DNA from 3 places in the Azospira restricta genome. Region 3 is predicted to be linked to each of the others. Evidence: riboswitches for the same ligand, from Rfam matches in the RefSeq annotation. Region 3 holds a riboswitch; each other region holds the start of a gene.

Region 1 (7,540 bases), 470 kb from region 3:
CGCCAGGCTCGGCTTCGCGCCGGCGGGCGCTGCGCGCGAGGCGGCGCGGGTGCGCGACGGCGTGTTCGAGCCGCTCGATTGGCCGGTGCTGGTCGCGCGCGGCGACGTCGCGCATCTCGCGGCGAGCAACGCCGAGGTCGAGCGGCTGTTCGCCGGCAGCGCGGTCGAGGGCGCCGACGCGGCGGCGCTGGCGCGGCCGGACGACGCCGCCAGCGAGCTGTGGCTGGCCTACCTGAACGTGCCGACGGTCGGCCGCAACCTGCTCGGCGAGGCGCGCTGGCGGCAGCTGATGGCGCGCCTCGAACCGGGGCAGCACGCGCTGCTGGTCGCCTCGGCAGGCCGCCTCGGCTTCATCGGCGACGATTTCGTCCGCGGCGGCGTGCCGGAGCGGCTGGCGCTGCGCCAGAACGGGCTGCCGATCGAGCTGCGCGACCTGGACGTCGATCTGGCCGTCGCCGGCGCGCCGGCCTTCGCCGAACTCGCCGCCTTCCGCGTCGCCGCGCAGGCCGGCTTCGACCCGGCGCGGCCGTGGCAGCTGGCGCTGCGCGTCGAGCGGCAGAAGGGCATCGTCTGGCCGGAGCGCGTCGCGCGCGAGCTGGTCGTCGAGCAGCGCCTGCCCGAGCGCTTCTTCGACATCCCCGAGAGCGCCGAGACGCGCGCCTGGAAGGCGGTGTGGCAGAACCGCGCGGCCGACCTCGCCGCGCTCGGCGCACTGTTCGCGCTGCTCGCCGCGGCGCTCTTCGCGCAGCGCCGGCTGGTGGCGCGGCCGCAGCGGCTCGCCGCGTTCCGCTGGGCGGTGCTGGCGGCGACGCTCGGCTTCGTCGGCTGGCACGCGCAGGGGCAGCTCTCGATCGTCAACCTCTCCGGCCCGCTGACCGCGCTGGTGCAGGGGCGCGACCTCGGCTTCGTGCTCTACGACCCGGTGACGCTGGCGGTCGCCGGTTTCACCGTGCTGACGCTGCTGGTCTGGGGGCGCGGCACCTTCTGCGGCTGGCTGTGCCCGTTCGGCGCGCTGCAGGAGTTCGTCGGCAAGGCGGCGCAGGCCTTGCGCGTGCCGCAGTGGAAGGTGCCGGCGCGGCTCGACCGCGCGCTCGGCCGCATCAAGTACGCGCTGCTCGTGGCGATCCTCGCCGCCGCGGCGTTCGCGCCGGCGCTCGCCGACCGCCTGGTCGAGGCCGAGCCGTTCAAGACGGCGATCACGCTCGGCTTCGACCGCGCCGGCCCGGCGCTGTGGTACGCGCTGGCGACGCTGGCGCTCGGCGCCTTCGCCTACAAGGGCTATTGCCGGTGGATCTGCCCGCTCGGCGCGGCGCTCGCCGTGCTCGCCCGCACGCGGCGCTGGCAATGGCTGCCGCGTCGCGCCGAATGCGGCCAGCCCTGCCAGCGCTGCCGGCACGCCTGCGCCTACAACGCGATCGAGGAGAGCGGCGCGATCCGCTACGCCGACTGCTTCCAGTGCCTCGACTGCGTCGCCATCCACGACGACCGCCAGCGCTGCGTGCCGCTGATCCTGATGGACCGGCACGGACATCCGGTGCCGCTGCACGGGCGGCGCGTGCGCAGGGAGGCTTGAGCGATCGGCGGCGCAGCCTTTATTGGCGTCGCGGCCGCCCACGTCGGACCGCGCCGGACTCCGGAGCGGTCCCGCCTCCACGCAAGCCTTTCGCCGCGACGACGAATTTCCGCGGGAATTGAATGGCCGCCGCCGCTATAGTGTCGAAAGCAAGCGCCGCCCCCGGGCCACCTGCCAATCGGAGGAAAACGCCATGAAGCCAGGCAAGCCGCAACGCCCCCCGCCACCGCCCATCGAACGCATCGCCGCGCGCAGCGCCGAGATCGGTGGCAGCATTCCCGTCCGGCGCGTGCTGCCGGTGCGCGGCCGGCGCACCATCGGCGCCTGGTGCTTCCTCGACCACGCCGGCCCGGCGAGCTTCGCGCCGGGCGCCGGCATGCGCGTCGGCGCGCATCCGCACACCGGGCTGCAGACCTTCACCTGGCTGATCGAGGGCGAGGTGCTGCACCGCGACAGCCTGGGCAACGAGCAGCTGATCCGCCCCGGCCAGGTGAACCTGATGACCGCCGGCCGCGGCGTCGTCCATACCGAGGAGTCGCTGCCCGGCGAGCGCCGCCTGCACGCGGCGCAGCTGTGGATCGCGCTGCCGCCCGAGGTCGCCGGCTGCGCGCCGGCCTTCGAGCACCATCCGGCGCTGCCGCAGTGGCGAATCGGCGGCTGCCGGGCGACGCTGCTCGCCGGCAGCTTCGGCGGCCAGGTGGCGCCGACGCGGCTGCACTCGCCGCTGGTCGGCCTCGACCTGATGAGTCCGGAAAACGCGGCGATCGGGCTGCCGCTCGACCCCAGCTTCGAGTACGGCATCCTGCCGCTCACCGGCGAGGTGCACCTCGGCGGCGAACGCATCGCTGCCGACGAGCTGGCCTACCTCGGCAGCGGCCGCAACGCGCTGGCGCTCGACCTCGCCCCCGGCACCCGCCTGCTGCTGATCGGCGGCGAGCCGCGGCGCGAGGAGATCGTGATCTGGTGGAACTTCGTCGGCGGCAGCAAGGAGGATGTCGCACAGGCGCAGCGCGACTGGGAAAGCGGCTACGGCGAACGCTTCGGCCGCGTCGCCGGCTACGACGGCGAGCCGCTGAAGGCGCCGCCGCTGCCGTGGGTCGGCCGCTGACCGGCATGCCGCGGACGATCCCGATCGTGCCGCGCGCCGGCGGTCCGGCGGCCGCCGACGACGCGCAGGAAGCGGCGCTGCTCGAACTGGCGATCGCCGCCTTCGGCAACCGCGAGCGCGCGCTGCGCTGGCTGCGCCGACCGCGGCGCGACTTCGGCGGACTGGCGCCGCTGGAGATGCTCGATACGCCGGCCGGCGCGCGCCAGGTCGCGGCGCTGCTGCGCGGGCTGGCCGCGGCGCGCGGCGAAGACGAGGCCTGAGGATGGCGGCCGGCCGGGCGAGTCGCCCTGCCCGACGCTGGCTGCTGGCGCTCGCCGTCGCCGTGCTCGCCGCGTGCGCGCCGGGCGTACCGCCGGAGGAGGCCGCGCTCGCGCCGCCCGCCGAACCGCCGGCCGGCTTTCCGGCAGCCGACTACCGCCGCGCGGCGGCAGCCGGGCACCGGGTGCTGCAGGTCGATCCGGCGCAGTCGCGGATCGTCGTCGAGGTGCGCCGCGACGGCCCGCTGGCCCGCCTCGGCCACGACCACGTCGTCGCCAGCCACGACCTGCGCGGCCAGGTCGACCTCGACGCCGGCCGCGCCGACCTCTACCTGGCGCTGGCGCGGCTGGTCGTCGACGACCCGGCGCAGCGCGCCGCCGCCGGTTTCGCCGAGCCGCCCGACGAGCGGGCGATCGCCGGCACCCGGCGCAACATGCTGACGCGCGTGCTCGACGCCGGCCGCTTCCCCTTCGCCACCATCGCCGTCCGCCGCGACGCGCCGGACGCGCCGACCGTGCGCGCGGCGATCACGGTGCACGGCGCAACGCGCGAATTCGACGTGCCGGTGAGCAGCGAAACGCTGGCCGACGGCATCGCCGTCGCCGGCCGGATCGACTTCCGCCAGAGCGACTTCGGCATCGTTCCGCTGACCGCGCTGAACGGCGCGCTGCGCGTCGCCGACCGCCTCGACCTGCACTTCCGCATCGTCGCCCGCCGGCGCGATGCCTAGCCGGCGGCGGGCGGCATGCACTGCATCTAGTGCTTTTCCACCGCCAACCTACTACCGCTAGTGTTCCGGTATTGACCCCGCCCGCGCCGCTGGCTTACACTCGGCGGCGTTGATGGTTCCCCGCCCGGGGATTAAAAGGGAATCCGGTGCCGGCTCCGCGTTCGCGCGGAACCGAATTCCGGGGCTGCCCCCGCAACTGTCATCGGCGAGTGCCTCGCCACGTAGTTTTCACCCATGGCCACTGGATGCGTTCCGGGAAGGCGGGCGAGGCGCGTTGAACCGAGAGCCAGGAGACCTGCCGCGACCAACCTTCTTTCATTCACGGGGCGGGGTGCCCCTGACGAGAGGTGTGTGCGTGCCGATCCTGCCCTTGCCGCGTTGTGCCGATCCGCTCCCGGGCTTGCGCCCATCGGGCCGGCGCCGCGTCGCCTGCGGCCCGGACCGCCCATTTCCGGCATTCCCCGCGTGCTTCGCCCCCACCACGGAGAGCCGCCTTGCCTTCCCCTGCCTTCGCCCATGTTCTGCCCCTGCCCGCCGGCCACGACAGCGCGCTCGCCGCGCTGCAGGTGATCCGCCGCAACGGCGCCGTCGTTCCCTTTGACGCCGACAAGATCGCCGTCGCGCTGGCCAAGGCCTTCCTCGCCGTCGAGGGCAGCCAGAGCGCCGCGTCGTCGCGCGTCCGCGAGATCGTCGCGCGGCTGACGCAGACCGTCGCCCGCTCGCTGAGGCGGCGCCTGCCCGACGGCGGCACGGTGCATATCGAGGACATCCAGGACCAGGCCGAGCTGGCGCTGATGCGCGCCGGCGAGCACGACGTGGCGCGCGCCTACGTGCTCTACCGCGAACGCCGCGCCGCCGAGCGCGCCGCGGCGGTGACCGCCGCCGACGAACTGGCGCCGCCGCTGCACGTGACCGACGGCGGCGAGCGCCGCCCGCTCGACCGCGCGGCGCTGCTCGCCGTCTGCGACGACGCCTGCGCCGGGCTGGGCGGGGCGGTGGCGGCGACGGCGGTGCTCGACCTGGCGCTGAAGAACCTCTACGACGGCGTGCCGCGCGCCGACGTCGACCAGGCGCTGATCCTCGCCGCGCGCACGCTGATCGAGCGCGAGCCGGCCTACAACCAGGTCGCCGCCCGCCTGCTGCTGACCGCGCTGGCGCGCGAAACGCTCGGCCGCGCCGTGCGGAGCGACGAACTGGCGGCGGCGAACGCCGCATATTTCCCCGACTTCGTCGCCGCGGGCGTCGCCGCCGGCCTGCTCGACCCGCGCCTGGCCGGCTTCGACCTGGCGCGCCTGGCCGCCGCGCTGCAGCCGGAGCGCGACCTGCAGTTCGGCTACCTCGGCCTGCAGACGCTGTACGACCGCTACTTCCTGCACGTCGACGGGCGCCGCATCGAACTGCCGCAGCTCTTCTTCATGCGCGTGGCGATGGGGCTGGCCTTGAACGAGATCGACCGCGAGGCGCGCGCGATCGAGTTCTACGACCTGATCTCCCGCTTCGACTTCATGTGCTCGACGCCGACGCTGTTCAACAGCGGCACGCTGCACCCGCAGCTCTCGTCGTGCTACCTGACGACGGTCGCCGACGACCTCGACGGCATCTACCAGGCGGTCAAGGAGAACGCGCTGCTGCAGAAGTACGCCGGCGGCCTCGGCAACGACTGGACACCGGTGCGCGCGCTGGGCAGCCGCATCCGCGGCACCAACGGCCAGAGCCAGGGCGTGATCCCCTTCCTCAAGGTGGTGAACGACACGGCGCTGGCGGTGAACCAGGGCGGCAAGCGCAAGGGCGCGGTGTGCGCCTACCTGGAGACCTGGCACCTCGACATCGAGGAGTTCCTCGACCTCAGGAAGAACACCGGCGACGAGCGCCGGCGCACGCACGACATGAACACCGCGCACTGGATTCCCGACCTGTTCATGCAGCGCGTGCGGCAGAACGGCGAGTGGACGCTGTTCTCGCCGTCCGACGTGCCCGACCTGCACGACCGCTTCGGCGCCGACTTCGCCGCCGCCTACACCGCCTACGAGGCGCAGGCCGCCGCCGGCGCCATCCGCCTGCACAAGAAGGTGCCGGCGGTGCAGCTGTGGCGCAAGATGCTGACCATGCTGTTCGAGACCGGCCACCCCTGGCTGACCTTCAAGGATGCCTGCAACCTGCGCTCGCCGCAGCAGCACGCCGGCGTCGTGCATAGCTCGAACCTGTGCACCGAGATCACGCTCAACACCTCGGACTCGGAGACGGCGGTGTGCAACCTCGGCTCGGTCAACCTCGTCGCCCACCTGAAGGACGGCGAGCTCGACCAGGACAAGCTGGCGCGCACGATCGCCACGGCATTGCGTATGCTCGACAACGTGATCGACCTCAACTACTACGCGACGCCCAAAGCGCGCAACGCCAACCTGCGCCACCGCCCGGTCGGGCTCGGCATCATGGGCTTCGCCGACTGCCTCTACGAGCTGGGCATCGCCTACGCCTCGGACGCTGCCGTCGACTTCGCCGACCGCAGCATGGAGGCCGTCTGCTACCACGCCTACCGCGCCTCGACCGTGCTCGCCGAGGAGCGCGGCCGCTATTCGAGCTTCGCCGGCAGCCTGTGGGAGCGCGGCATCCTGCCGCTCGACTCGCTCGACCTGCTCGAAGCCGGCCGCGGCGGCGACGTCGAGGTCGACCGCGGCGCGCGCCTCGACTGGGCGGGGCTGCGCGAGCGCATCGCCCGCCACGGCATGCGCAATTCGAACTGCGTGGCGATCGCGCCGACGGCGACGATCTCCAACATCGTCGGCGTCTCGGCCAGCATCGAGCCGGCCTACCAGAACCTCTACGTCAAATCGAACCTGTCGGGCGAGTTCACCGTCGTCAACGCCGCGCTGGTGCGCGACCTGAAGGCGCTCGACCTGTGGGACGAGGTGATGGTCGCCGACCTCAAGTACTTCGACGGTTCGCTCTCGCGCATCGAGCGCGTTCCCGACGAGCTCAAGGCGCGCTACGCTACCGCCTTCGAGATCGACCCGGTCTGGCTGATCGAGGCTGCCGCGCGCCGGCAGAAGTGGATCGACCAGGCGCAGTCGCTCAACCTGTACCTGGCGACGCCGTCGGGCCGCAAGCTCGACGAGATCTACCAGCTGGCCTGGCGGCGCGGGCTGAAGACCACCTACTACCTGCGCACGCTCGGCGCCAGCCAGGCCGAACAGGCCGGCGGCCGCGACGAGGCCGCGCCCGCGGCCGAGGAAGCGCCGCGCTTCTGCAGCATCGACAACCCCGAGTGCGAGGCATGCCAATGAAGTCGACGATGATCGTTGTCCTGCGCCGCGGGCTGGCGCTGCTGCTGGCGCTGCCGCTGGCCGTGTCGGCGGCGGCGCCGGGGGCGAAACCAGCGGCGGAATCGGCGCTGCCCGACGAACTCGGCGCCACGCTGCAGATCCTGCGCGCCGAACGCGACGGCTTGTGGGAGAAGACGCTGGTCGTCCGCTTTGCCGGCGAACGCCGCGTGCTGTCGACCAGCGACGGCCTGCTCGATGCGCGGGCGGCGATCAACCATGCCGCGCATCCGCGGCTGTGGGCGCGGCTCGGCACGGCGGGCAAGCGCTACAGCGAAGGCGTGCGCGATGCGACAGCCGACCGGCTGGGGCTGCCGCGGAGCGCGGTCGCCCGCATGGGCACCGCCGCCGACATGGACAATCTCGCCGTCGTCACGCGGCGCCACGGCCCGCTGACGGTGACCGTGCTGGCGACGGCGGGGGCGCGGAACAACGCACAGCGCACCGGCGTCGATGCCGGCACCTACATCGAAGAGGAAGCGCCGGCCGGCACGATCAACATCATGGTGCTGAGCAATATCGCGCTCAGCGACGCGGCGCTGGCGCGCGCG
Region 2 (7,540 bases), 1.7 Mb from region 3:
CGACGCGGCGACGACGATCGGCTGGCCGCTGCCCTGCAGCTCGGGCAGCGCGACGCGGTACTGCACCGAATCGGGCGGCAGGCCGTCCGGCGACAGCCGCCACTGCATCGCCGTGCGGTCGGTCAGGCGGATCGCCTTGAACACCGGCACGTCGAGCCTGGCCAGCGCGGCACCGACCGCCTCGCGGTGCTCGGCAGCGCCGACGACGAAGTCCTGCAGCACGACCAGCGCCGCCGGCTTGGCCGGCGCGACCAGTTCCGGCAGGCGCTCGACGACCTCGCGCGAGGTCGCCGCCCAGCGCGCCATGACCGCGATGCAGTTGACGCCTTTCCGGCGCGACGCGGCGCAGATCGCGTCGGCCGGCGCCGGGTCGGCGTTGGCGAGGTCGAGCACGACCAGCGCCGGGCCGGTCGGCACCGGCTGCCAGCGCCAGGCGGCAGCGTCGCTGCGCTCTTCGCTGCCTTTATCGCTGATCGCGCGCAGGCGCAGCGCCGGCTCGGGCTGCGGCACCGGCAGCGGCAGCGCCGGATGCAGCAGGTGGCGGTAGAGGTTGGCGACGTTGTCCGCGCCGCCGGCCTGCCAGGTCTGGCGCAGCGCGAGCCAGGCGCGCGCGCCGGGGTGCGCCGCGGCGGCGGCGAGCGCGTCGGCCGGCGGCTTTTCGAGCGTCAGGTTGCGCAGCGTCTCGCCGGGGAAGCCGGCGAGCGGCGCATCCGGCGCCGGGCGCGACATCAGCGACAGCGTCGCCTCGCCGTTCAGCGCGACGACGCGGGTACCGGTGCGCGCCTGCGGCAGCGCCTCCTTCAGCCGACGCGCCGGGTCGCCGAAGACGGCGACGGCGAGCACCGCGTCGGCCTCGGCGAGCGCGCGCGCGAGCTGCTTGTCGGGCATCGCCAAGAGCTGCGCCGGCGTACGCAGCAGCAGACGGTCGCCGGGATGGGCGGCAACGTGTTTCGCCGCCGCCTCGGCGGCGAGCGGCGCCGCGCGCTCGCTGACGACGCCGAACAGGGTTGCGGCCAGCGCCGGCAGCGGCAGCAGGCAGGCGACGGCGAGGACGGAGCGCAGGCGGCGCATCGGAATGCCGCTGATCAGTACTCGACGCCGGGCATCGCCTTCACACCGATCTTGAAGGCGTGCTTGAGCATGCCCATCTCGGTCACCGTGTCGGCGGCCTCGATCAGCGCCTCGGGCGCACCGCGGCCGGTGACGATCACCGTCTGCAGCCGCGGCCGCGCGGCGATCGCCGCCAGCACCTCGGCGAGGTCCAGCCAGCCGTACTTGAAGGCGTAGGTCATCTCGTCGAGGACGACCAGGTTGACCGACGGGTCGGCCAGGCACTCCCTGGCGATCGCCCACGCCGCCTGCGCGGCGGCGGTGTCGCGGCCGCTGTCCTGCGTCTCCCAGGTGAAGCCCTCGCCGCAGACGTGCCAGCGCACCTGCTCCGGGAACTTGCGGAAGAAACCCTCCTCGCCGGTGTCCGAGCGGCTCTTCACGAACTGCACGACGGCGACCCGGTGGCCGTGGCCGAGCGCGCGTGCGACGACGCCGAACGCGGCCGAGCTCTTGCCCTTGCCGTTGCCGGTGTTGACCAGCAGGATGCCGCGTTCTTCCTGGGCGGCGGCGATCTTCGCGTCGATCACTTCCTTCTTGCGCTGCATGCGGTCGTGGTGGCGCTGTTCGCGCGTGCTGTCTTCGCTCATTGCAGAGCCTCCTTGAGTTCGTCCAGGCCTTCGAGCAGACGCGGCCCGGGGTGAAAGAAATTGTCGCCGGGCAGCATCAGCAGCGTCACCGGCAGGGCGCCGAGGCGCGCATCGCAGTGGTTCTCGGCGCGGGTCATGAGGTTCACGACAATGTCCGGGCGCGTTGCCGCGACCAGCGCCGGGATGCTGTCGATCGGCTCGCCGTCGTGCAGGTGATGGATGCCCTCGGCACTTTCCGCGAGCGTAAACCCGGCCTTCTCGGCAAGGTCGCCGAGCATCGTGTTGCGGCCGTAGGAATACGGCCGCGTGGCGCACGCGGAAACGAGCAGGATGCGCCGCTGCCGCGCCGGCATCGCCGCTAGGCGCTGCTGCAGCTCGCGGCTGAAGCGGCGGGCGCGCGCCGCGGCCTCCTCGCTGCCGCTGGCGGCCGCCAGCGCGGCGACCATCTGCTCGCTCTCGGCCAGCGAGCGGTAGCCGCCGAGACGCAGCGAACGGGCGCCGGCCGGCGTGACGGCGGCCAGCGTGTCGGGCGCGGTGAGCATCGAGGTGACGATCAGATCCGGCGCGAGCGCGGCGATCGCGGCGGCATCCGGATCGCTGACGCCGCCGGTGTGCGGCAGCTGGCGTTCGTCGTAGCGCGAGACGCCGACCACGCAGTCGCCGCGGCCGAGCCAGTCGAGGGCGATGGTCAGGTACGGCGACTGGCTGACGATGCGCGGGCAATCGGCGGCGGCCGCGTCGAAGGCGGCGAGCGTCAGCAGGGGCAGCAGCAGGCGCAGCAGATGCATGGAATACCTCCGGAAAAGCGTTCAGCGCGGAATGAAGCCGACCATCCCGTCGGCTTCGATGGCGCGCAGCGGATGCTGGTAGAGCGCGGACAGGCGTTCGGCGGTGAGCATCTCGCGCACCGGGCCGAGTTCGCTGCGGCCGTCGCCGTGGATCAGCAGTGCGCGGTCGCAGTAGCGCCAGGCCAGCGCCGGTTCGTGCAGGACCATGACCACGCCGGCGTGGCAGTCGCGCGCGGCAGCGGCGAACAGGTCGAGCACCGCGATCTGGTGGTTGAGGTCGAGATGGGCGAGCGGTTCGTCGAGCAGGTAGAGCGGCGGCGCCTGCGTCAGCAGCGTGGCGATCGCCAGCCGCTGGCGCTCGCCGCCGGAGAGCGTCTGCACGTCGCGCGCTTCCAGGCCGGCGAGGCCGACGGCGGCGAGCGCGCCGCGCGCGATCTCGGCATCCGCCTTCGACTCCCAGTCCCAGCGGCCGAGGTGCGGGTGGCGTCCGGTCAGCGCCGTCTCCAGCACGGTCGAGGCAAAGGCGTCGCTGTGCCGCTGCGCCAGCCAGCCGCGCCGCTTCGCCGCCGCACGCGGACCGAGCGCGGCATAGCTGTCGCCGCCGAGGCGGACCTCGCCGGCGTCGGCGGCGCGCAGGCCGGCGAGCACCGACAGCAGCGTCGACTTGCCGGCGCCGTTGCGGCCGAGGATGGCCAGCCGCTCGCCGGCGGCGAGCGAGAAATCGAGCGCCCGACAGACCGTGTGGCCGCCGACGGCGACATCGAGTTGGCGCGCTTCGATCAATGCGCTCATTGCCGGTGCCTCGCCAGCAGGAAGAGGAAGACCGGCACACCGATCAGCGCCGTGAGCACGCCGACCGGCAGCTGCTGCGGCGCGACGACGGTGCGCGCCAGCGTGTCGGCCAGCGTCAGCAGTGCGCCGCCGGCGAGCACCGACGCGGGCAGCAGCAGGCGCTGGTCGTTGCCGATCGCCAGCCGCACCAGGTGCGGCACGATCAGGCCGACGAAACCGATCGAGCCGGCGCTGGTGACGGCCGTGGCGGTAACCAGCGAGGCGATGCCATAGACGGCGTAGCGCAGTCGGCGGACGTCGACGCCGAGAGCCTGCGCGGTGTCGTGGCCGCGCGCGAGCAGGTTCAGCTCGCGCGCGAAGGGCAAGGCGGCGATCAGCGCGGCGCCGAGGATGGCCAGCGCCACCGCCGGCGCCCCGGTCTGCGACAGGTCGCCCATCAGCCAGAAGAGCATGCCGCGCAGCTTGTGCTCGGGCGCGATCGACAGCATCAGCGCAACCAGCGCGCCGCAGCCGGCGGCAACGATGACGCCGGTGAGCAACAGCCGCGTCTGCGTCCACGCGCCGTCGCCGTGGGCCAGGCCGAAGACGATCAGCATCGCGCCGAGCGCGCCGCAGAAGGCCAGTCCGTTGATGCCGGCGGCCGATAGCCCGAGCAGGATCGCGAACATCGCGCCGACGCCGGCGCCGCCGGAGATGCCGAGGACGTAGGGGTCGGCCAGCGGATTCCTGAGCAATACCTGCATCAGCGCGCCGGCCAGCGCCAGCAGCCCGCCGCAGGCGAAGCCGGCGAGCGCCCGCGGCAGGCGCAGGTCGCGCACGATCGCCGCGTGCTCGACCGGCTCGCCGAGCAGCGCGGCAAGCACGTCGGCGAGCGGCACCGACAGGCTGCCGACCGCCAGCGCCGCCGCGAAGCTCGCCACGCCGAGCAGCGCGAGCACGGCGAGGACGAGGACGGCGCGGCGGTGGCTGGGCATGGCGGGTCTACTTCGGCGCGTAGCGGATGCCGAAGAACGCGTTGGCGCCGAGGACGCCGTAGTTGTTCACGGTCTCGTAGTACTTGTCGAAGATGTTGTTGCCGCGCGCGAACAGCACCCAGTCCTTGTCCACGCGATACTCGGCGAACAGGTTCACGAGGCCGTAGCCGCCGAGCCGTACGCGATTGGCCGCATCGTCGTAGCGATGACCGACCCACTGCCATTCGCCGCCCAGGGTCCAGTCTCCGAACGACCGGCTGAGATGGCTGAACATCTGCCGTTCGGCACGGCGTGCCAGCCGGTTGCCGGTATCGTCGTCGCGGGTGCGCTGCAAATCGACGGAGACGCCGCCGGACCATGGGCCCGAACGGCCGGCATAGCTGAGCGAGGTTCCCTTCAGCGTCGCCTTGTTCACGTTCTGCGGCGGCCAGCTGTTGATCAGGTCCTCGACCTTGTTGTGGAAGTAGACGGCGGACAAGCGGTGCCCGCTCGTCTCCCACGTGACCCCGGCCTCGGCGTTCTTCGCCTTCTCCGGCTTCAGGTTCGGATTGCCGCCGCCGAAGCCGGTATCGGGGAAGTACAGCTCGTTGAAGGTCGGCGCGCGGAATGCGGTGCCGTAGGAGAGATGCCCGCGCCATGCCGGCGTGAACTGGTAGCCGTAGGTGGCCGCACCGGTGGTCCGGCCGCCGAACTGCGAATTGTCATCACGGCGCAGGTTGAGCTGCAGCTGATGGTTGTCCAGGCCGGCGGTCCAGCCGGCGAGCAGCGAGCGGACGCTGCGCTCGTCCCGCGTGTAGTTGGTGGTTCCCGACACGGCCTGCTTCAGATATTCCGCGGCGAACAGCGCGGTTCCGAGGGGCAGCTTGACGTCGTTCTGCCACACCAGCTGGTCCTGGACCGTCCGGAACTCCCCGGTGGTGACGCCGTTGCGGCGCGTCGTCAGATCGTCGGTGCTGCGGCCGAGACGGACCGTGCTGGTCCAGCTCGCGAGCAGCTTGTTGCGGGAGTAGATCGAGTACGCGGCAACATCCTGTTCGCTCTTGAAGTCGCGGGCTTTCGGCGTCGAATCGTAGCGGCTGGTGCCGTCGGTTGCCAACACCGTGGCGCCGATCTCGTGACCGCTGGCCGGACGGACCGCCAGGCTGCCGGAGAAGCTGCTGTTGCGGTAGCCGTCGCGGTCGGGGTTGAACGAGCTGCTTTTCTTGTTGTGGATGGCGCTGACGCCGTCGGTCTCGTAGTAGCCGCCCTGCAGGCTGAACGACACCAGCTCGTTGCCGCCCGAGATGCCGACACTGCTGTCGCTGGTGTGGTAGGTGCCGTAGCCGGTGCTGGCGTTGAGGCGCGGCTCGCCGCTACCCTTCCGGGTGAAGATCTGGATGACGCCGCCGATTGCGTCGGCACCGTAGAGCGACGAGGCCGGGCCGCGCAGGATCTCGATGCGCTCGACCTGGGACAGCGGGATGCGCGACCAGGTCGCTTCACCGGTCGTCGCCGAGCCGAAGCGCTGGCCGTCGATCAGCACGATCGACTGCTTGGAGGAGGCGCCGCGGATGAAGATGCCGCTGTTCGTTCCCGGACCGCCGTTCGCGGTGTACTGGATGCCCGGCTGGCGGGCGAGCAACTGCTCGATGGTGGTCTGGCCGGCCTGCTCGATTTCCTCGCGGTCGATGACGGTGACGTCGGCCATCAGATCGCTGACCCGCGTGGCCTGGCGGGTCGCGGTGACGACGATGGGATTCAGCTCGGCGTCGGCCGCCGCCATCAGATTGCCGGAGAAGGCGGCGAGCGTCGCCGCCGCCAGCGCATGTCGATTATCGATTTTCATGGTTACCCCTGATCGCCGGCGAGCGTCCCCGCTGCCGGCATTGCACAGAATGGAACTGCACGGGGGGGCTGAACGGGACGGGGCGCACGGGCGCCGAGCATCCAATGACCGCCTCCCGCGGCATTTCCGCTACTCGTGCGCAGGCCGGTCTCCGGGCTTGCGAGGTTTGTCGTGCCGCCTTCCCAGGCTTCTGGCGGCCCAGTGGCGTTGAGGCACGAATCACTCGCTTACCGTTGCGGGGGCAGCAGCGGAATTGCGTGGCAGTTGGTCTGCCCGCGCACCGCTTTCCCGTTTCACCGCGGCAGAGGAATCTGCGCGCGGCACCTTGCACGGCCCGTGTGCCGCCAACCGGTGTCGGCGACAAAACGGGTGGCGGATTGTACCGTGCGCGACGGTATGGAGGAAGGGGCCGACGCTTGCCTGCAACATAAATCACATTCAAAATGCATTGTTACTCCTTGACTTGACTTGTTTTTTACTTCTATAGTTGCCGCCATGGTCAATGAACTGAACGCGCTCGAGAACAAGATCGCCCAAGTGGCGGGCTTGTGCCGCGCGCTGCGCAGCGAGAACCGCGAGCTGCAACAGCGCCTCGCCGCGGCGGAAGCGGAGAAGCAGCAACTGGTCGAGCGCATGAACGGCGCGCGCGAACGCCTCGAATCCCTGGTCGGGCAGCTCCCCGAAGCGAAGGCCTGAACGTACGCGCATGACGGACCCGAACGCCCCCAACTATCTCGACATCACGCTGCTCGGCAAGGACTACCGCGTCGCCTGCCCGCCCGAGGAACGCGAGGCCCTGCAGGCCGCGGTCTCCTACGTCGACGAGAAGATGCACGAGATCTCCGACCGCACGAAGAGCAACGTCGCCGAGCGCATCGCGGTGATGGCCGCGCTGAACATCGCGCACGAGTTCCTGAGCGCCAAGGCGAAAGGCGGCGAGCCGGTCGGCGGCCTTGATTTCGGAGCCGTCAGGCGTAGAATCGCGGACATGGAGGCACAGCTCGACGTGGTGCTCGCACCGCAGGAAAAGCTGTTCTAGGAACCTCGCGGTTCCCGGGAAACTGCCTCCGCAGAGCGTCCCCTGCGGTGTTCGCCAAGGCCATACATTCCTTGAACCAATGCTGATTGGCATCGGTTGCGGACCAAGACCCCGCTGTTGTGCGCGCCCTTCGTCGGGTGTGCCTGATGCGGAAGGAAAGCAGCCACTCTGAACCCAGGTTCAGGATGCCGGCCGAACGGCACAGGCGGGGGCCAAAACCGACAGCGCGGAAGGTTTCTTCCGCGCTGTTTTCATTTCGGGGGCGCGATGGCGTACTGGCTGATGAAGTCCGAACCCGCCGAGGTATCGATCGACGACCTCGCGGCGCGCGGCACGGTGCCGTGGTTCGGCGTGCGCAACTACCAGGCGCGCAACTTCATGCGCGATGCGATGCGGATCGGCGACCGCGCCTTCTTCTACCATTC
Region 3 (7,540 bases):
GGCGTCGCCCCGGAGGACGCCGAGCGCATCTTCGAACCCTTCGTGCAGGGCAGTCGCCGACCGGCGACAGCGGCGGCGGGCAGCGGCGTCGGTCTGTCGATCGTGCGCGAACTGGTCGCCGCGCAGGGCGGTCGCATTTATCTCGTGCCGGAAGCCCGTGGTGCGCATTTCAGGATGGAGCTGCCTCATGAACACTGATCTTCGTCGCTGCCTGCCGGCGCTGCTGTGCCTCGCGCTGGCTGCCTGCGGCACGCCGCCGGCGCGCGTCGCCGCGCCGGAGGAGGCGCCGCTGCGGGCGATGCTCGCCTACTACGCGGGCAATCCGCGGCCGTCGCCGGAGGCGCTGCGCGAGCGGCCGGCGGGCGGCGATCCCTACCTGCTGATGCAGCAGGCGATCCAGCTCGCCAACGCACGGCCGCCGGAGTTGCAGCGCGCCTCGGCGCTGCTCGAGAGCGTGCTGAAGAGCGCGCACCCGTACGCCGCCGACCTGGCGCCGCTGGCACGACTGTTGCACGACCAGTATGGCGAGCGCCTGCGCCTCGAGCAGCAGTGGCGCGAAGCGCAGCGGCGCGGCGACCTGCTGCAGGAGAAGATCGATGCGCTGACCGCGATCGAGCGCAGCCTGCCGGCGCGGCCGCAGCCGAAACCCATGCCTGGAGGTACCCCATGAATCTCGCGGTGATGTTGCAGCCGCCGTCGGCGCACGTGCTGGTCGTCGACGACGACCCCGACCTGCTGCGCCTGCTGTCGATGCGCCTGCGCGCCAGCGGCTACCGGGTGACCGCGGTCGATACGGCGGAGGCGGCGCTGGCCCGCGTCGCCGTCGAACGGCCGGACCTGGTGCTGAGCGACGTGCGCCTGCCCGGGCGCGACGGCCTCGCGCTGTTCGACGAGCTGCGCCAGCAGCATCCGGCACTGCCGGTGATCCTGCTCACCGCGCACGGAACGATCCCCGACGCGGTGGCGGCGACCGCGCGCGGCGTCTTCGGCTACCTGACCAAGCCCTTCGACAGCCAGGCGCTGCTGGAAAAGATCCGGCAGGCGCTGGCGCTGTCGCCGGCGCCGGCGGAGGAGGACGGCGGCGACGGCGACGCGTGGCGCGCCGGCATCGTCAGCCGCAGCAAGCGGATGGCCGAGGTGCTCGAGGAGGCGAAGCTGGTCGCCGCCTCCGACGCCGGCGTGCTGATCCGCGGCGAGAGCGGCAGCGGCAAGGAGCTGCTGGCGCGCGCCATCCACCGCGCCAGCGCGCGCGCGGCGAAGCCCTTCGTCGCGGTCAATTGCGGCGCGATCCCGGAGTCGCTGCTCGAATCCGAGCTGTTCGGCCACGTCAAGGGCGCCTTCACCGGCGCCACCGCCAACCACCTCGGCCTGTTCCAGGCGGCCGACGGCGGCACGCTGTTCCTCGACGAGATCGGCGACATGCCGCTGCCGCTGCAGGTGAAGCTCTTGCGCGTGCTGCAGGAGCGGGCGGTGCGCCCGGTCGGGGCGACCGCGGCGGTGCCGATCGACGTACGCATCCTGTCGGCGACGCACCGCGACCTGGAGGCGGCGATGGCCGAAGGCGCGTTCCGCGAGGACCTGTTCTATCGCCTCAACGTCGTCGGCCTGACGCTGCCGACGCTCGACGAGCGGCGCGAGGACATCCCGCTGCTCGCCAACCATTTCCTGCAGGCGCTGGTCGAGAAGTACGGCAAGAAGGTAAACGGCTTCGCGCCGGAGGCGCTGGAGGCGCTGGCGACGGCGCCGTGGCCGGGCAACGTGCGCCAGCTCTACAACGTCGTCGAGCAGGTCTGCGCGCTGGCGACCTCGCCGCTGATTCCGCTGGCGCTGGTGCAGCGCGCGCTGCGCGTGCGCGGCAACGAGGTCCTCAGCTACGCCGAGGCCAAGCTGCGCTTCGAACGCGACTACCTGGTGCAGCTCTTGAAGCTGACCGACGGCAACGTCTCCGACGCCGCCCGCCTGGCCGACCGCAACCGCACCGAGCTCTACCGCCTGCTGCAGAAGCACGACCTCGTTCCCGCGCATTTCCGCGGCGACGGCGACGATGTCGCCGGCGGACGACGCGGCTGAATCTTCTCGAAACAGGCACTTGCCGCGATCGCGCGGGTGCCTGTCGGCAGGTGGCGACAGCTGCCGCCGGCGGCTGCTCCGCCGGCGCCGATTTTTTCCCCTAACTCGCTGATTTTCCTGGTGATCGTCCGCTTGGCACGGATGTGGCTAAAGCTTCTCCGTCGCGCCTCTGGCGCGGTGTTCCGGACAACAACGAGATCAGGAGAAACGGATGGACATCCTCAGCCAGCGCGGAAAACTGCTTGCCCTCGTCGCGCCGGGCATCCTCGCCATCGAGGCGGCGCCGGTGCCGTGGGCGGTCGCGGCGTCGACGACGGATTTCACGCCGCGCCTGACGCAGACGGTGCCGGGCTGCAGCCCGACGCGCGTCGGCCGCCTGGTCGATTCAGGCGCGGTCGCGGATCACTTCTCGACGAAGGCGCGCTCGATCACGTAGTCGCCCTGCGCGCCGATGTACGGCGAGACCTTGAAGCCGCGCGCGTCGAGCAGCTCGCACATGTCCTTGTTCATCGCCGGGCTGCCGCAGATCATCGCGCGGTCGTCTGCCGGGTCGAGCGGCGGCAGGCCGATGTCGGCGCAAAGCTTGCCGGAGTCGATCAGGTCGGTGATGCGGCCCTGGTTGCGGAAGGGCTCGCGGGTCACCGTCGGGTAGTAGATGAGCTTGCCCTGCGTCAGCTCGCCGAGGAATTCGTGGTTCGGCAGCGTCTGCTCGATGAACTCGGAATAGGCGAGTTCGCTGGTCCAGCGCACGCCGTGCACCAGCACCACCTTGTCGAAGCGCTCGTAGGCCTCCGGGTCCTGGATCAGGCTGAGGAAGGGGGCGAGCCCGGTGCCGGTGCCGAACAGGTAGAGGTGCTTGCCCGGCTTCAGGTCGCGCAGCACCAGCGTGCCGGTCGGCTTGCGGCTGACGACGATCGGGTCGCCGGTCCGCAGGTGTTGCAGGCGCGAGGTCAGCGGGCCGTCCGGCACCTTGATGCTGAAGAACTCCAGATGCTCCTCGTGGTTGGCGCTGGCGATGCTGTAGGCGCGCGTCAGCGGCTTGCCGTCGACCTCCAGCCCGATCATCACGAACTGGCCGTTGTCGAAGCGCAGCCCGGGATCGCGCGTGGTGCGGAAGCTGAACAGGTGGTCGTTCCAGTGGCGGACGTCGAGAACCGTTTCGGTGCCGTACTTGCTCATGGTCGTGCTCTGCGATGGAAGTGGGAACGCCGCCAGTCTAGAAGTTGGCGTAATATCCGTGAAACAGATTGTACAAATCGTATATATCAGGATCGCAGATATGCACTTCACGCTCCGCCAGCTCGAGATCTTCGCTGCCATCGCGCGTTCCGGCAGCGTCTCCGGCGCCGCCGGGGCGGTCGCGCTGACCCAGTCGGCGGCGAGCACCGCGCTCGCCGAGCTGGAGCGGCAGACCGGGCGGCGGCTGTTCGACCGCGTCGGCAAGTCGCTACGGCTGAACGAACTGGGACGCAACCTGCTGCCGAAGGCGGTCGAGCTGCTCGACCGCGCCGCCGAGATCGACGACCTGCTGCAGGGGCACGAGGCGGTCGGCAACCTGAACATCGGCGCCACGCTGACGATCGGCAACTATCTGGCAACGCTGATCGTCGCCGAGTTCCTGCGCCGCCACCCGCAGGCGCGGGTGAAGCTGGAGGTGCGCAACACCGCCCACCTGCTGCAGGCGCTGGCGGTGCACGAGGTGGATCTGGGGCTGGTCGAAGGCGATTGCCACCATCCGGACCTGGCGGTGGTGCCGTGGGTCGACGACGAGCTGGCGGTGTTCTGCGCGCCGGGGCATCCGCTGGCCGGCCGCAGCGCGACGCCGAAGCGCCTGCTGCAGGAGCCGTGGATCCTGCGCGAGCCGGGTTCGGGGACGCGCGAGACCTTCGATCATGCCTTCCGCCATCATCTGCCGGGCCTGCGGGTGCGCCTCGAGCTGGAGCATACCGAGGCGATCAAGCGCGCCGTCGAGAGCGGGCTGGGGCTCGGCTGCATCTCGCGGCTGGCGCTGAAGGACGCCTTCCGCCGCGGCAGCCTGGCCGAAGTGCGGACGCCGGCGCTCGACCTGAAGCGCACCTTCAGCTTCGTCTGGCACCGCGACAAGTTCCACGGTGCCGGGCTGCGCGCCTTCCTGGAATTGTGCCGGGAGTTTTCACAGGGGGCGGCGACCAGCGACGAGATCGCGCTGCCGCCGGTGCCGTAGGCGAAAAAGCCGCCGCCCCGGAGGATTCCGGAGCGGCGGCCGCCGGCGGCGTCAGTTGACGATGTTGAACACCGTCTCGGTGCCGTCGTCCCAGCCGTCCCACAGGTAGTCGTCGGCCTTGCCGTCGGCGATCAGACGCAACGCGTAGTTCACCTGCTCCTTGTAGAAGTCGCAGAAGGCACCGATCTTGTCCATGCCGCCGTTCATCTCGGCCGCTTCGGCCGGGCACGGCGAGCCGCAGAAATGGCGGATCGCGCAGGAGCCGCAGGGGTCGAAGGTGTCGACGTCGCGTTCGATCACCGGGCGGAAGGCTGCCGACTTCAAGGCCGCCTCGACGCCGTCGGTGAGCAGGTTGCCGCCGTTGAAGCGCTTCAGGCCGATGAACTCGCTGCACGGGTAGAGGCCGCCGTCGGCCGCCAGCGCGAAGAAGGCGCGGCCGCCGCCGCAGGGCGAGATGTCGCACATCAGCCGGCGCGCGGTCGGCGCGAGGATCGCCAACAGGATGTTGGCGAAGTTGGCGACCATCAGCTTGCGCCCGGTTTCCCGGTACAGCTCGTGCGTGCGGTCGAGCGCGGCGAAGAAAGCCTTCGCCATGTCGCCGTCGGCCGGCTTCACGCCGCGCGCGCCGGGCAGCGTGCAACGGACGGTGTTGAGCATGCAGGTCGGCACTTCGGCGGCGTGGAACAGCTCGACCATGCGCGTGAGGTAAGGCAGGTTCTCGGTGTTGCAGGTGGTGATCACGCTCCACGAGCCGTAGCCGCGCAGCTTCTCCATCGCCGTCAGCACCTTGTCGTGCACGCTCTTGCCGCCCCAGGTGCGGCGCGTGGCGTCGGTGATGCCGGCGACCGGGCCGTCGAGCGAGAGGCCGATGCTGACGTTGCGCGAGGTCAGGAAGTCGATCGCCGCGTCGTCGAGCAGCGTGCCGTTGGTCTGCACGCCGAAGGCGAAGTCGTCGGCGAACTCGTCGATCGCGGCGAACACCGCGTCGCGGTTCATCAGCGGCTCGGCGCCGTGGAAGATGGCGCGCGGCTTCCTGTCCGTGTCGCCCATGACGGAGGCGAAGTAGTCGCGCAGCGCGGCGAGCGAGGCGGTGAGCGTTTCGCGCGGCATGTGCGTGCCGCCGCTGCGCTGCTCGCCGGGCAGGTAGCAGTAGGTGCAGTTGAGGTTGCAGCGCTCGGTCGGGTTGAGATAGACGCCGGAGGGCTTCAGCTCGAAGCGCAGCGCGTGCAGCTCCCTGGCGAAGCGGTCGTATTCCTTGCTGTAGGCGTCGAACAGCGGACCGCCGGTCAGCGACTCGTTGACGCGCGTCTTGTCGACCAGGCCCCAGAAGGCGGTGGCCGGGTCGGTGACGGCGGCATAGACGGCGTGGCCGATGTCCACGGGAACCAGCGCCGGACCGCCAGTGGCGGCCCGGCTCATCGTTGCGGCAGCAGTCATCGTTACTTCGCCGCCTTCTTGTCCATCAGCACGTAGTGCGAGAGGCCGATACCGTCCGGATTGCAGCTCTTGCGCGTGGCGATGCTCGGGGCGACGGGTTTATCTTCGCCCTTTGCGGCGGCGGTCTGGGGCTGGGCGGTTTGTTGCGCTTGAATGGTCTGCGTCATGATCGAGTCCTCGAATCAAATGGTGAAAAAGAAAAGGGCTCCGGCTGACGGCACGCGTGAGCATGCAGTCAGCCGGAGCCCTTGCCTTGGCTCCGGATCGGTTCGACACGTCTTCTGGCTCCCGGATCGTCCGGAGCGCTGCTGCCTTCCCGCCGGGGTGTGCCCCGTCAGTGGCCGATCAGTCGATCATGCAGCGCCCGTCCCCGGTTACAGCGGCGGGCCCGCCACGGATTCGCACCGTGTTCCGTTTCGTCGAACCGAAATGGAAGGCGGATTATCGTGCAGGAGCGGGGGAATGGGTTTGATGTAGGGCAATTTGCGCGTGCATTTCAAGCGACAGCAGAGAGGCTACTGACTTTGAGGCGATTCATCCTTCTTGATGCAGTGCTTGCCATAGGGGGTGCGATCAGTTTTTGACACGGCTCCGGAATGCCTGGAGCGAATATCTGCAGCCCGAGCCGTAAATACGGCAGCATCTGCTGCTCGGTCGGTCTCTCTCAGCGCCTGCGCGTATTCGTCAAGGAAATCGGCAAACCCTATCGGGTCTTTTGACGCGGCGTCGAGTTTTTCAACGACTGGCAATGCGCGTTCAAAATAGGGTACCGCTTGGACGAACTGGCGTTGATCGAGATTGAGGCGAGCCAATTCGATAAGGGGATAGTGAACCGGTCCCGACGACTCTTCGTCGAGTTTCAGCGCCTTGAGCAGATATTGTTCGGCGTGGTCATAAAAACACGTAGCACCGCACGCTCGCGCATACTCGTAATACATTACCGAGCGTGCACGCACTGGAGATCCGCCAAGATCGGCATTCACCGCAGCGCGTGCGTATGCCCGGCGCGCCGAATCCCAGTCGCCGCGGCGAACTGCGGTGTAACCTGTCTCCGCATAGCGGGCTGCATTGAGCTTGTTGATGTCATGGGCACATCCGCTCAGGAGCGCCAGAGCGAGAAGTATTGCGGCGTATCGCAGGTTCGTCGAGTCCTAAAATTGCTGGTGTGCGTATAAATCACCCAGGGCCGCGCGGTGAAAATGCCTTGGGCGATTTGTCATTTTGACGGTAGGGGAGGGATTTGGCGCTATCGTTGTCCAGACTCGGCCACTTGGCGTCCAGTGAAAAGAATCTTCGCTGGCAGTTCCTTTTCTTCCGCCCTTAGCTCGCTCAACAAGCCATCTGTTCCCCAGATCAATTCAACGTCGCCGTCATCGACCGTCGAGTATTTCCATACCGGTGAATCGGGAGAAGTCGTCAGGTCTGGTCGAGGAAAGCCAAGGGAGAGGATTACCTGCTGCTTGCTCATCCCGCGCAATAGCTTTCCGGAACGAATGGCCTCCTGGATCGCAGGCGGATATGAGGTGATCAGTTTGGAAGGGTCGTCCTTGACGACCAGCTTCGCGACGAGCTGCTCTTTCGTCTCCTGCTTGCGGCCATAGTCGTGTCCGATGGTCATCTGTCGTCCATCGACCAGTACGTGAATGCGGTTCCGTCCATATTCCCGGATGGCGATTGGCGTTCCTGCGGGAATGAACGGCAGGCCCCAAAGGTTCTCATCGCTGATCCATTCGTCCTGGTAGTGCAGATTGCAGCACGCAAAGGACGCTCCAGCCATTGCCCGGATGCGGTCGTCCTCGGCCGCGATATTGACGACTTTCTCGCCGATTC

What was found. A riboswitch is a leader RNA that binds a small molecule or an ion and turns the genes downstream of it on or off. The one in region 3 is predicted to bind cobalamin.
Region 1: linked by a shared signal. The riboswitch ahead of IWH25_RS15085 (ribonucleoside-diphosphate reductase subunit alpha) and the one ahead of cbpA (modified peptide precursor CbpA) in region 3 are both predicted to bind cobalamin.
Region 2: linked by a shared signal. The riboswitch ahead of IWH25_RS02180 (TonB-dependent receptor domain-containing protein) and the one ahead of cbpA (modified peptide precursor CbpA) in region 3 are both predicted to bind cobalamin.

The regions. Positions count from the first base shown of each region.
Region 1 is NZ_CP064781.1:3,148,262-3,155,801, forward strand. Features, by position in the region: gene IWH25_RS15065 (4Fe-4S binding protein) at 1-1,573, shown strand, start outside; gene IWH25_RS15070 (pirin family protein) at 1,767-2,681, shown strand; gene IWH25_RS15075 (MbcA/ParS/Xre antitoxin family protein) at 2,687-2,941, shown strand; gene IWH25_RS15080 (YceI family protein) at 2,944-3,669, shown strand; cobalamin riboswitch at 3,765-3,986, shown strand; gene IWH25_RS15085 (ribonucleoside-diphosphate reductase subunit alpha) at 4,164-6,953, shown strand; gene IWH25_RS15090 (adenosylcobinamide amidohydrolase) at 6,944-7,540, shown strand, end outside.
Region 2 is NZ_CP064781.1:449,835-457,374, forward strand. Features, by position in the region: gene IWH25_RS02155 (cobaltochelatase subunit CobN) at 1-1,071, opposite strand, end outside; gene cobO (cob(I)yrinic acid a,c-diamide adenosyltransferase) at 1,086-1,697, opposite strand; gene IWH25_RS02165 (substrate-binding domain-containing protein) at 1,694-2,485, opposite strand; gene IWH25_RS02170 (ABC transporter ATP-binding protein) at 2,507-3,277, opposite strand; gene IWH25_RS02175 (FecCD family ABC transporter permease) at 3,274-4,251, opposite strand; gene IWH25_RS02180 (TonB-dependent receptor domain-containing protein) at 4,259-6,076, opposite strand; cobalamin riboswitch at 6,202-6,406, opposite strand; gene IWH25_RS02185 (hypothetical protein) at 6,572-6,772, shown strand; gene IWH25_RS02190 (cell division protein ZapA) at 6,783-7,115, shown strand; RNA gene ssrS (6S RNA) at 7,152-7,331, shown strand; gene IWH25_RS02195 (EVE domain-containing protein) at 7,398-7,540, shown strand, end outside.
Region 3 is NZ_CP064781.1:2,678,629-2,686,168, forward strand. Features, by position in the region: gene IWH25_RS12915 (sensor histidine kinase) at 1-198, shown strand, start outside; gene IWH25_RS12920 (hypothetical protein) at 188-670, shown strand; gene IWH25_RS12925 (sigma 54-interacting transcriptional regulator) at 667-2,070, shown strand; gene IWH25_RS12930 (hypothetical protein) at 2,282-2,506, shown strand; gene IWH25_RS12935 (ferredoxin--NADP reductase) at 2,473-3,249, opposite strand; gene IWH25_RS12940 (LysR family transcriptional regulator) at 3,350-4,273, shown strand; gene cbpB (peptide-modifying radical SAM enzyme CbpB) at 4,325-5,710, opposite strand; gene cbpA (modified peptide precursor CbpA) at 5,713-5,877, opposite strand; cobalamin riboswitch at 5,965-6,154, opposite strand; gene IWH25_RS12955 (tetratricopeptide repeat protein) at 6,226-6,693, opposite strand; gene IWH25_RS12960 (hypothetical protein) at 6,957-7,540, opposite strand, start outside.